Regions from separate parts of the Pontibacter korlensis genome, predicted to be linked through region 2. Evidence: riboswitches for the same ligand, from Rfam matches in the RefSeq annotation. Region 2 holds a riboswitch; each other region holds the start of a gene.
The links. Region 2 has a riboswitch for S-adenosylmethionine ahead of PKOR_RS14030 (ATP-grasp domain-containing protein). Riboswitches for the same ligand answer to the same signal wherever they lie in the genome.
Positions count from the first base shown of each region.

Region 1 (4,197 bases), 1.9 Mb from region 2:
CGTTATCCACATTGCAATCCACTTATATATAAAGTGATAAATATTGTAAATGCTATATGTAATCGGTGTTAAGTGCATTTTGCGCTGCTTTGAGCTGTGTAATTATAGTGTAAGAGAGGGTGTTGCAGTTGCAAACAGAGGTGTGTGTCTGTAGTTAAGGGGTTGTTTGGCTCTGCCAGGCATGCTTTGGGCAACTTTTGTGGAAAAGTTTGTTTTGGAGTTTTGGCTGCAACTGCTTGTTGCAAAACATCTTATGCAGGGTTTTGAGAGTTTTCCAAAAATGACACGAGTTTATGCACAAAGTTTTCCACAGTATTGTGAAAGGTAAATGAAGTGAGAACAAATTGTTATACAAGCCGTTGCAAATATCAAAATGAAGCCGTACTTTTGCGGACTAAACTTTAAACATACATTGAAGCTGATGTACGCAATTGTAGAAATCGCAGGTCAACAGACCAAAGTAGAGAGCGGTAAGTTCATCTACGCTAACAAGCTTTCCGGCAATGAAGGTGACGCCGTTGAGTTCGCCAATGTTCTTCTAACTGATGACAACGGTACAATCACTGTTGGCGCTCCTTTTGTGGATGGTGTTAAGGTAACTGGCAAAATCCTAGGAGACGTTAAAGCTGACAAAGTGCTTGTTTTCAAGAAGAAGAGAAGAAAAGGGTATAAGAAGTCTCGCGGCCACCGCCAGCAGTATACCAAGGTTCTTATCGAAAACATTGGTTAAGCAGTAAGAAGAAATTAATCGTAGAACTTTTGGGTTTAGGTTTCCTAACCCAGTTAAATAGTAAAAGAAAATGGCACACAAAAAAGGCGTTGGTAGTTCCAATAACGGCCGCGAATCGCATTCTAAACGACTTGGTGTTAAGATTTACGGTGGCCAGGACATTATTGCAGGTAACATCATTGTAAGACAAAGAGGTACTGCGCACCACCCAAGCACAAACGTAGGTATAGGCAAAGACCATACTCTGTTTGCACTGGTTGATGGTACTGTACAGTTCAGAAAAGGTAAGAAAAACCGTTCTTACGTTTCTGTAGTTCCTAAAGTAGAGGCAGAAGCTTAATTTAGCTTTACCACTATAGAAAAGAGGGATGCCGCTCAGGTGTCCCTCTTTTTTGTTTTTAGGCAGCGGAAAGCAACAAACCAGTTTTACTGGCGTATAAATAACAAAGAGGTTATAGGTAATAAATTAAACCTCTTCAAGAAAAGGGACGCATCAGTGTCCCTTTTCGCATTTATGGCCTTCTCAGAAAAAGTAAAGGTGTGCCTGGTGCAACAAATATTTACTTTCTACGGATATCCCATTATATTTGCATCTCTTATCAAGAAAGACTGAGGGATAGGGCCCGATGACGTCTTAGCAACCATGTATAAAGCTTGGTGCTAACTCCCTCCTGGTGCATTGCCAGGGAAGATAAGATTGCTCCTGCCTAAACTCAGGTGTCCTTCTTGATAAGTTGTGTAGAAGACTTAGAGAAGAAAGAAGACACCGAAAATGACAAAACATCCCATTCATAGTTTGCTGAAGGAGCGTGTGCTCGTGCTGGACGGCGCGATGGGCACCATGATTCAGCGTTACCAGCTTTCAGAAGCAGATTTCCGTGGCGAACGCTTTAAAGATCATCCCAGTGACCTGAAGGGCAACAACGATCTGCTCTCCATCACCCGCCCGGACATTATCAAGGCCATACACGTGGAGTACCTGAACGCTGGTGCCGATATTGTGGAAACCAACACTTTCAGCGGCACCAGCATTGCCATGGCCGATTACCATATGGAGGACCTGGTGTATGAGTTGAACTATGAATCGGCCAGGCTGGCACGCGAGGCAGCAGACGAGGTAACAGCGCAGAACCCGGACAAGCCGCGTTTTGTAGCCGGCGCCATTGGCCCAACCAACCGTACAGCTTCCCTTTCCCCGGATGTAAATAACCCTGGCTACCGCGCCATCACTTTCGACCAACTGGTGGAAGCTTACTATGAGCAGGTGCGTGGCCTGGTGGATGGTGGCTGCGATGTGCTGCTGATAGAGACGGTGTTCGATACGCTCAACTGTAAGGCTGCCCTTTTTGCCGCAGAGCAATATGTGCAGGATGGCGGCAAAGAGCTGCCCATCATGGTGTCTGGTACTATTACCGATGCCAGCGGCCGTACCTTGTCTGGCCAGACGGTAGAGGCATTCTGGAATTCTATCTCGCATGCTCCTATCATCAGCATTGGTTTTAACTGTGCCCTGGGGGCGCGCCAGCTGAAAACACACATCCAGGAACTGTCGCGTATTGCGGATGTGTATATCAGTGCCTACCCGAATGCCGGTCTGCCAAATGCCTTTGGCGGTTACGATGAAACGGCAGATGAAATGGGTGCTATTGTAGAGGAGTACCTGCAGGAAGGCCTGATAAATATATTAGGTGGCTGCTGCGGTACCACACCGGATCATATCCGGCGCATTGCAGAACTTTCTGCCAAACATAAACCACGTGTCGTTCCTGAGCTTCCTGCTTACTCGCGCTTCAGCGGACTAGAACCGCTTACCATTACACCGGAAACCCTGTTTGTGAATGTGGGCGAGCGCACGAACGTAACCGGCTCCAAAAAATTTGCCCGCCTGATTGTAAACGGAGAGTTTGAAGAGGCTCTTTCGGTAGCGCAGCAGCAGGTAGAAGGCGGTGCCCAGATCATCGACGTGAACATGGACGAAGGTATGCTGGACTCTGAGGAGGCCATGACCAACTTCCTGAACCTGATTGCCTCCGAGCCGGACATAGCTAAGCTGCCGATCATGATCGACTCGTCTAAATGGACGGTCTTGGAAGCAGGCCTGAAGTGTGTGCAGGGTAAGTCCATCGTCAACTCCATCTCCTTAAAAGAAGGCGAGGAGAACTTTAAGCAGCAGGCCCGCAAAGTGCGCCAGTATGGCGCTGCTGCCGTTGTGATGGCATTCGATGAGGAAGGCCAGGCCGACACACTAGAGCGAAGAATTGAAATCTGCGGACGTGCTTACCGCATCCTGACAGAAGAAGTAGGTTTCCCGCCACAAGACATCATTTTCGACCCGAATATATTAGCCATTGCCACCGGTATAGAAGAGCATAACAATTATGCAGTAGAATACCTGGAGTCGGTAAAATGGATAAAAGCTAACCTGCCACACGCGCTAGTGAGTGGTGGGGTAAGTAACCTGTCGTTCTCATTCCGCGGTAATGACCTGGTGCGCGAGGCCATGCATACAGTCTTCCTGTACTATGCGGTGCAGGCCGGCATGGACATGGGTATTGTGAACGCCGGTATGCTGGGTGTTTATGACGAGGTACCTGTAGAGCTGCGCGACCTGATTGAGGACGTCATCTTCAACCGCCACCCGGATGCGACAGAGAAACTGGTAACCTATGCAGATACCATCAAGGGCAAAGGCAAGGGTGCTGCACAGGCGGACAACAGCTGGCGCAAAGTGCCTGTGGAAGAGCGCCTGAAGCATGCCCTGGTAAAAGGCATTGTAGAATTTATAGAAGAGGACACCGAGGAAGCACGACAGAAAGCCACTAAAACCTTAGAGGTGATTGAAGGTCCGCTGATGGCCGGTATGACCGTAGTAGGCGACTTGTTCGGTGCCGGTAAAATGTTCCTGCCACAGGTCGTGAAGAGTGCCCGTGTGATGAAGAAGTCCGTAGCGTACCTGCTGCCGTTCATGGAGCAGGAGAAACTGGCATCCGATACCTCCAAATCAACGGCAGGCACCATCCTGATGGCGACCGTGAAAGGCGACGTACACGACATCGGCAAAAACATTGTGGGCGTGGTACTGGCCTGTAACAACTATGAGGTGATTGACCTTGGCGTGATGGTGTCGCTGGATAAGATATTATCAGAGGCCGAAGCACAGAAGGTGGATATCATTGGCCTGAGCGGTCTGATTACGCCTTCACTGGATGAAATGGTGTATGTGGCGCAGGAGATGGAACGAAGAGGCATGAAGATTCCCCTGCTGATTGGCGGAGCCACTACCTCCCGCGTACACACAGCCGTTAAAATCGCGCCGCAATACAGCGGGCCGGTGGTGCACGTGCACGATGCCTCCCGTAGTGTAACCGTAGTAGGTAGCCTGCTGGGCAGCAATAAAAAGGAGTATGTGGCCGAAATCAGAGCAGAATACCAGAAGCTGCGCGAAGATCACCTGAGCCGCACCAAAG
Region 1 is NZ_CP009621.1:1,408,550-1,412,746, reverse strand. Features, by position in the region: gene rplU (50S ribosomal protein L21) at 422-730, shown strand; gene rpmA (50S ribosomal protein L27) at 801-1,070, shown strand; SAM riboswitch class I at 1,324-1,428, shown strand; gene metH (methionine synthase) at 1,503-4,197, shown strand, end outside.
Region 1: linked by a shared signal. The riboswitch ahead of metH (methionine synthase) and the one ahead of PKOR_RS14030 (ATP-grasp domain-containing protein) in region 2 are both predicted to bind S-adenosylmethionine.

Region 2 (4,197 bases):
AACAAGCTAACCACTACGTTCAAAGTTGATAAACCAGGTACCTACAGCGTAAAAGCGCAGGTGGTAAAGTCTCCTGAAGGAGGTAAGTTTGGAGTGGCGCTAAATGGGCAGCAGGTAAAGAAAGAACTCAACTTTAAGTCTGAAGTAGCCCCAGGTAAAGCAGAGGTAGTTGACCTTGGCACCTTTGAGCTGAAGCCAGGAAAACAGGTAATGGAGTTTAAGTGGATTCCGGCAGAGGGCTTCGGGGAGAAAATGATGATCGACTACATTGATCTGAAACTTATGTAAAAAGCAAAAACGGCCATTGTTGTGGGGCTGGAAGATCCGAAGCGGTTAGCCTATACTAATAAAAAAATCCCTGCCGCTACAAGAGCGGCAGGGAAGGTTAGGCTTAGTTTATGTTTGTTTAAGGTGAGCCAATATGTGTACTGAGAGCAGGAAAGCAGTAAGCTGGTCCCTGCTCCAGCAAGGTTAGTCTTAAGCTACAACATTTATGATTGTCTCAGAGAAGCGCTCCATTTCTTCTAACTGAGGGCTGCACTGCAGCAGGAAAAAGTCTACTCCTACAGCCTCAAACTCTGCAATACGGTCCTGTACCTGGGCAGGTGTACCCAAAAGTCCTGAGCGCAAGCCACGGTTTGATACAGAATAATCCTGCAGGGTAAGCTGTCGCTCTAACTGCGTACCCGAAATCCACTGCTGCATATTTTTAAAACCAGCATTAGACTCTTTCACATTAGTGATGCGGTCTATTTCCTGCTTTACCTCCTGCTCAGAATTACGGATAATGCTGTAAGCAGCAACTCCGAACTTCATTGGAGGCAGTCCCCATGCTTCGCGACGGCGCTTCATGTCGTCGATACGCTTACCGATGAGCTCAGGCGAATCGCCGTGCATGACGTAGCCATCGCACTGCTTGCTGATGAGCGTCTTAGCAGCCTCTGATTCACCACCTGCATAAATGAAGGGCTTTTTCTTCGGCTTTGGCTGTAGTACGTTGTCATCTACTTTGTAGTACTTGCCTTCGTAGGAGAAGTGATCCTGCTCCCAAACACCTGTGACCACGTTCAGCCACTCTTTTGTGCGGGCGTAGCGGTCATCGTGCTCTTCAAAGTGTAGTCCATACTTGGTGGCCTCATCCTTCCACCAGGAAGACACTACGTTCAGGGACAGCCTGTCGCCACCGATCTGTGCTATGTTAGCTGCCTGCTTGGCAAGTATAGCCGGGTTATGAAAGGTAGGTCGTACGGCTACCATTAGCTCCAGTTTCTCTGTTACTGCCGCTAGTGCCGCTGCCGTTGACCAAGCTTCCAGAGATGGTGCCTGTTCGCCTTTAATATCATTCAGGAACAGCTCAGCAATCAGGGAAATGCTGTAGCCCCAGTCTTCGCTTCGCTGCGCCAGCTTTTTTACATAATTCCAGTCCGACGACATACTTTCGTCTTCTACGTTTCGAAGCCAGCCGCCAAATACCGGTAACCAATATCCGTACTCCATGCTTATACCTCCTCCTTCTTTAGCTGAGCTTTCTCTGCAAGGAAGTCAACAAGTTTAGCGTGGGGGTTAAAGCCGATCACATTAACAGCATCAGCCACGAAGTTAGAAAGGGCATTCACATCGTAGTAGTAGATCTGGCCGTCACGGTCATCTACAGTATACTCAATGCCTCCAACGTCGATGCCAGCTTCCTGCACAATGCGCTCAATAGCGTCAATTACTTCCTGCTCAGGTGTAAAGGCTTCTACTTTCATGCCGTTCTTAGGAGCATCGATAGCACATGCGTTCCGTACCAGTTCTTTACCACCGGTAGTCTGGCAGATGTCGGCAGGGCAGAGGTTAAAGCTTTCGCCGGAAGTATAAACCTTGATGGCATACAGAAACTTGCCTCCCAGAGTCTCCACACGGTTAATGTGGCCACCACGAGCAGGAATAAACTCCTGTACCAGGGCAGTGTGGTCTATACCTAAGGCTATTTGACCAGAGGTTACAGCCAGTGCTAACTCCTCCTGAGAGTCGAAACGAGTAATACCTGCACCGCTACCACCAATGTTGGCTTTTACCACGATAGGGAAGCGAAGTCCTTCAGCAGCCTTTACAGCCTGCGAAGCATGGTTGATTACGCGGGCTTTCGGGTAAGGCAGACCCAGTTTCTCCAGCAGTGACATTTGCAGTGCTTTCGAAGTTTCGTACTGGAATGCTTTGTAACCATTAATGACGGTTACACCTTTTGCCTCCAGGTGTGCCAGCAGGTTTAAAGTATAGAAAATGCCTTGCTCGTTGTTGCGCAGGTAAGCAGAAGGGCTCATGCGGTTGAAGAACAGGCTGTAGTTCTGCTCCGGAGAAGCAAGGTCATAAGTATGTTCTGCTGCATTCAGGCGCTCAAAAGCGATGCCACGAGCATCAAGCTCGTTAAACAAAGGGCGGAACCACTCCTGGTGCTCATGAAATATAGCTATTGGTCTTTCTGATTGATTAGTCGACATAAGTCTGAGTTTAAAGTATAAATGAGTTTATAAGGGTTCTTAAGGACTTCCTGCAGCATCAACCTGGCAGGAAACAGGCTACTAAAATGCTTGGGGCTCAGGGTGTAGCATTGTTAGGATCTTTCTGCAGCAAGTGCAAAAAAGACAAAGCTATCCCTTGGGGCTACGTGTAAGAGGTGTTATGGCCTAAATAGAATTATTGCGACAACAGCTCTTGCAGCCGGGCTAGCAACAACAGCAACAACAAGTATGAGAATAGATAGAAGATGAACCGAAAGAAAGTGATGTAATTCGGTTTTGTAAGTTACCCGTAAGGTTGTAAGCTGAGATTTTCATGTTAACCAATTTATATCCCCTAAATTTTTTAGGCAGGAATTAGCACCTGGTTTAGTAACTGGTTGCTAGAAGTTCTTAGAGCCTGTTCTCTCCCTTCTTCTTTATAAATCAAATACGGTGTAGGTATTATGACTTTACGGTTGCAAAGTTGCAAGCAGAATTTTTTATTTCCAAATGTGAGGAAAAAAAATGTAGCTACATCAATCTTGTTAAGCCAAAATTCACTCTAAATGAAAAAGTAATTATGGCTTTTACTCCTGCTTTATTGATGCCTCTTCTATTTCTTTCAAGGCTTCGGCTCTTGGTTCGGCCAGGGCTGCCTGCATATCCTGTTCTTCTATCTGCTGGTTAACTCCTTTGGCCTGTTGCACCAGTGCTTTGAACAGCCTGCGGTGTAATTTGCTCTGTGGCAGGTATTCAGGGTGCCATTGCACGCCAATCATGAAATCCTGCACGGTATGTTCTATGCCTTGCACTACCTGGTTTGGTTCACGGGCAACTATGTCGATTGCTTGACCAGGCTCTTTCACAGCCTGGTTATGCAGCGCATTTACCTCTAATTGTTGTGTTCCTAATACGCGCTCCAACTTACTTCCCGGCTTTATGTGCACTTTCTTCACAGGAAACACACTCGCAGGATTAGGTTCCTCCATGTAAAATGAGTTTATACTTCGGTAAAGCGTTCCCCGGAAGTATACGTTCATTAGTTGGGCTCCGCGGCAAATGCCCATAACCGGAAGTCCTTTTTTTGTGGCCTGGTCCAGCAGCTGAAACTCCAGGTGGTCACGTTCACGGTCCAGGCCAAAAGACAGCTTCCGGCTCATGAGCTTGCGCACAAAAAAGACTGCCGGATACCACACCCACCGGACGAATCGGCCCACGCGTCGGAAAATGTTTTTGTTGGGCTGCCTTAGCGTTTGTTGCAGGTAATCATCTATCACATGTTCCTGCTCATAAGTGCTGGGATCCACATCGGCACCGCCGCCTATAATCAGGGCCTGCAGGCCGTCTGCAGTACGAGGTCTGGAAGGAGTGATACGAACAGGCCATCCACCAGCAAGCAATACCGACAGGGCGGTGAAGAACCAGGCAGCGCCTCCTCCCTTGTCAGGTCCCGTTATACCGATGGTAGGTCTGTTGCGGTCTATCTTATACTTTTGCTTTAGTAGGTTAGCCATTGTTCTGTTCTTTTAATCCATCTGCTCTCGAATCCGACAAGGGTGTCTTCTTTCAAGGCGATGTACTCCTGGCAAAGTTGGTGCACTTTTTCCCGGTTGTAAGCTAGTTCTTCTATGAATACCCAGTTGTTCCATTCCTGGGCCAGTGTCCAGTCGGGCTGCGCAACGGAGCTGTTGGGAAGCCTGTAATGGAAAGTTTT
Region 2 is NZ_CP009621.1:3,276,729-3,280,925, forward strand. Features, by position in the region: partial or broken gene PKOR_RS14020 (glycoside hydrolase family 172 protein) at 1-288, shown strand, start outside; gene PKOR_RS14025 (LLM class flavin-dependent oxidoreductase) at 478-1,497, opposite strand; gene PKOR_RS14030 (ATP-grasp domain-containing protein) at 1,500-2,483, opposite strand; SAM riboswitch class I at 2,827-2,929, opposite strand; gene PKOR_RS14035 (gamma-glutamyl-gamma-aminobutyrate hydrolase family protein) at 3,071-3,997, opposite strand; gene PKOR_RS14040 (amidoligase family protein) at 3,982-4,197, opposite strand, start outside.

Region 3 (4,197 bases), 330 kb from region 2:
TGTTTTCAGGCGCGTGTTGGCTAGCATATCGGCTATACTTTCGTCCCGCTCATGGCCTATACCTGTTAGCACCGGAAGCGGCGAATTACCAATGGCCGCTGCAATTTTATAGTCGTCGAAGCAGCTCAAGTCTGTCTGAGAGCCTCCGCCACGAATCAGTACAATAGCATCAAACTGGTCGCTGTGCCGGGCAATCTGTGCAAATGCTTGCGCTACCGAAGCCGGCGCTTCGTTGCCCTGTACCGTGGCCGGGAAAAGTGTGGTTTGGAAATCATAACCGTAGCTGTTGTTCTCCAGCTGATGCATAAAGTCTTGGAAACCTGCTGCGGTGGCAGATGATATAACGGCCAAACGTTGCGGTACCAGTGGCAGCTCCAGTTCTTTGTTGGCCTCGAGCAATCCCTCTGCTTCAAGTCGCTTCAGTGTTTCGAGCCGCTGGCGAGCCAGGTCGCCAATAGTATAATTAGGGTCAATATTACTGATGTCGAGGCTGAGGCCGTAAAGCTCATGGAAACGCACTGATGCCTGCAGCAGTACTTTCAGCCCTGCACGCAGCGGCTGCCCTGTTTTCTCCTCAAAGTAACGGCTCAACATTTGATAGCGAGAGCCCCAAATAGTTGCGCGGGCCTGTGCCAGCATTTGACGCGCGTCGTCGCCTTTATCTACCAGAGTCAGGTAACGGTGGCCTTTCCTACGATCCACGTTTACCTGTGCTACTTCTGCTACTACCCAATAGCTATCCGGAAACGCCACTTCCAGCTCCTCGCGTATCTGCTGGTGCAGTTCATACAGCGAGAGCGGGGCCTGGTGCTCCTCATACGCAATGGTTTGGCGAAAAAAGATCTGGGACATGGGGCAACTACGTTTCTTCTCCTGCACAACCGGCAGAAAACCGGCTCCTAAGTCCCGAAGATAGGACTTTTTTGACTAAGATGATTAGTAAGGTCGTGGAGAAAAAGTTTTTTGCTTTTCCCAAACAGGATTTACAGGATTGATATGTGAGTAAGGATATACACTTCCGCTGGCGCGGGTTTGTAATGCTTGCCTTTTTATAGAAGTAAGTTTGTAACTCAACTAGTACTGCAGGGGCAGAGAGCTATTCAGATAAACCCACCCCTCCGAGGAGGGGAATTTTTGGGAACGATAAACATCCCCCTGTGCCCCTTCAAAGGGGTTTAGCAAAGGGTGGAGCTATAGAGTCTGATCCCAGTCCTTAGGTTGAGCGCCTTGTGAGATCCGGTGCCCGAAGGGCAGCGCTTTGGCGCAGGAGGGAACACAGCGCGATGCCCAAAGACGAGGCCTCCCGGCCTGGAGGGCACCAAAGCTGGAGGTAAATTGAGTTGGTTGTGAAGCTAGGGATGAACAATAGCAAAAAAGGATATCTTGCCTCAAGTTCAGAAAGCTGTAACCATGAAAGTATGGCAATTTAAGTCAGTTGAATTGCCATACTCTCCATTATAGCAGGACACAAGTCTTGAAACATGAGGCAAGAAAGCGGAGGGAAAACAAACAAACTACGACTATTTATTTGCTTAGACAGTTAGCAGAAAAGCATACTTATCAGAGAGAACTTTTCAAAAAACATCAAAATAATTTGGCTTTTTTAAAATAGCCCCCGTATACTTGCATCATCAAGTCAATAATCCCTTTGCGGATATTGATTTATAAAGAAGCGTGGAGAGACAGGCTCTGTGAAACGCTAGCAACCTAACCTTCGGTGTTAAGGTGCTAATTCCTGAGTTTGGCAGGGTGCCGGACGAATATAAATTGATACGGTCATGAAAAAGGGAATCAAGCCAACACAGCACGTATTATTACCATTGCCGACAGTAGCACTACTGTTGCAAAACTTCTTTTTAGCTCCTGCTAGAGCTTCAGTCATGCGCACATCCATGTGTGTCATGCAAAGCTGTTGTTGCTAATCCAGGTATAAAATTCCTGTCTTCAATAAACGGCTTAGTGGCAGATCTGATATCTGCTGCTAAAGCCAACTTATACCTTAGCAGTCAACTCCGACTACACATCATTTATACTTTTCCTTCAAACCTTAAATAGCTACACAACCATGTCTAAACCATTGCACTTCGAAACACTTCAGCTGCATGCTGGCCAGGAAATAGATCCAACCACACAGTCTCGTGCCGTTCCTATTTACCAAACTACTTCCTATGCCTTCAAAAATGCCGAGCATGGGGCTAACCTCTTTGCACTAAAGGAGTTCGGGAACATCTATACCCGTATCATGAACCCTACAACAGATGTGTTTGAGAAGCGCATTGCGGCGTTGGAAGGCGGAGTAGCTGCAGTGGCAGTGGCTTCGGGGCAGGCAGCACAGTTTCTGGCACTAAACAACATACTCTCAGCCGGAGAAAACTTTATCTCTACCAGCTACCTGTACGGCGGCACCTACAACCAGTTCAAAGTGTCGTTTAAGCGCCTTGGCGTTGAGGCCCGGTTTGCAGAAAGCGATAATGTGGCAAGCTATGAAAAGCTTATTGATGATAAGACCAAAGCCATTTATGTGGAAACCATCGGTAACCCACGCTTCAATATTCCTGATTTTGAGGCAGTAGCTGCACTTGCCCGCAAGTATGATATACCCCTGGTGGTAGATAATACTTTCGGAGCTGGTGGTTACCTGTTCCGGCCGCTGGAGCATGGCGCTAACGTAGTAGTGGAGTCTGCTACAAAGTGGATTGGTGGCCACGGTACTAGCATAGGTGGCTTAATTGTAGACGGAGGTAACTTTAATTGGGGCAACGGCAAGTTCCCACAATTCTCAGAGCCATCAGAAGGATACCATGGCCTTAACTTCTGGGAAGTATTCGGAGAGGACGGACCTTTTGGCAACATAGCTTTTGCTATCCGTGCCCGAGTGGAAGGCTTGCGTGACTTTGGTCCTGCACTCAGCCCATTCAACTCTTTCTTGTTATTGCAGGGGCTCGAAACACTCTCTCTGCGTGTGGATAGAACAGTACAAAATGCACAAGCACTGGCTGAGTGGCTGGAACAGCATGAACTGGTTGAAAGCGTTAACTATCCTGGCTTGGAAAGTAGCCCTTATCACGAACTGGCGAAAAAGTATCTGAAGCGAGGTTTCGGGGGCGTGCTCTCCTTTAAATTGAAAGGCGACAAGCAGCAGGCTGAGGCCTTTGTAAATAGCCTGCAACTGGTGAGCCACTTAGCCAACGTGGGGGATGCCAAAACATTGATCATCCACCCTGCCTCTACCACACACCAACAGCTTTCTGAAACAGAGCAACTAAATGCTGGTGTAGAGCCAACCCTGCTGCGCGTTTCAGCGGGTATTGAGCACATCGACGACATTAAAGCAGATTTTGAGCAAGCCTTTGCCAAAGTAGGAGCGGCAGAGACGGCCACAGCCTAAGTAAAAAGTATAAAATGCCAACACATCACGTTTTTCATTATCAAGAAGAGTTTAAGTTGGAGTCAGGAGCAGTGCTTCCTGGCTTCCAGCTCAATTATACAACTTATGGTACTTTAAATCCGCAGCAAAGTAACGTGGTGTGGGTATGCCATGCCCTAACCGGCAGCTCCGATTTTACCGACTGGTGGTGCGACTTATTTGGAGCGGGCAAGCTCTATGATCCAAATGAGTGGTTTATAGTATGTGCTAATACCTTGGGTGGTTGCTATGGCTCTACAGGGCCGCTCTCGGTTAACCCTACAACGCTTCAGCCATACTTCCATACCTTTCCACAACTAACCAACCGCGACATAGTGCGTGCTTTTGATTTGCTGCGGAAAGAGCTGGCATTTGAGCGTGTACATACCTTGATCGGTAGCTCATTAGGTGGGCAGCAGGCGCTGGAGTGGGCGCTGCAAAAGCCTGATGTGTTTGAGCGGCTGGTGCATGTAGCAAGCAATGCCCGCCATTCTCCATGGGGAATTGCCTTCAACGAGAGCCAGCGAATGGCTATCCGACAGGACCCCACCTGGGCAACAAGTACCGAAGATGCGGGCAAAGAGGGAATGAAAACAGCCCGTGCTATCGCTATGCTTTCATACAGGCACTACAATACCTATAATGAGGCACAACAGGAGCCAGGACACAGCATCACCGATAATTTCAGAGCAGCCAGTTACCAGGTGTATCAGGGTGAAAAAATTGCCAAGCGCTTTAATGCCTATACTTATTGGCTGCTGTCCAAGGCCATGGACTCGCACAACGTGGGC
Region 3 is NZ_CP009621.1:2,943,764-2,947,960, forward strand. Features, by position in the region: gene xseA (exodeoxyribonuclease VII large subunit) at 1-852, opposite strand, end outside; SAM riboswitch class I at 1,660-1,769, shown strand; gene PKOR_RS12725 (O-acetylhomoserine aminocarboxypropyltransferase/cysteine synthase family protein) at 2,066-3,388, shown strand; gene PKOR_RS12730 (homoserine O-acetyltransferase family protein) at 3,403-4,197, shown strand, end outside.
Region 3: linked by a shared signal. The riboswitch ahead of PKOR_RS12725 (O-acetylhomoserine aminocarboxypropyltransferase/cysteine synthase family protein) and the one ahead of PKOR_RS14030 (ATP-grasp domain-containing protein) in region 2 are both predicted to bind S-adenosylmethionine.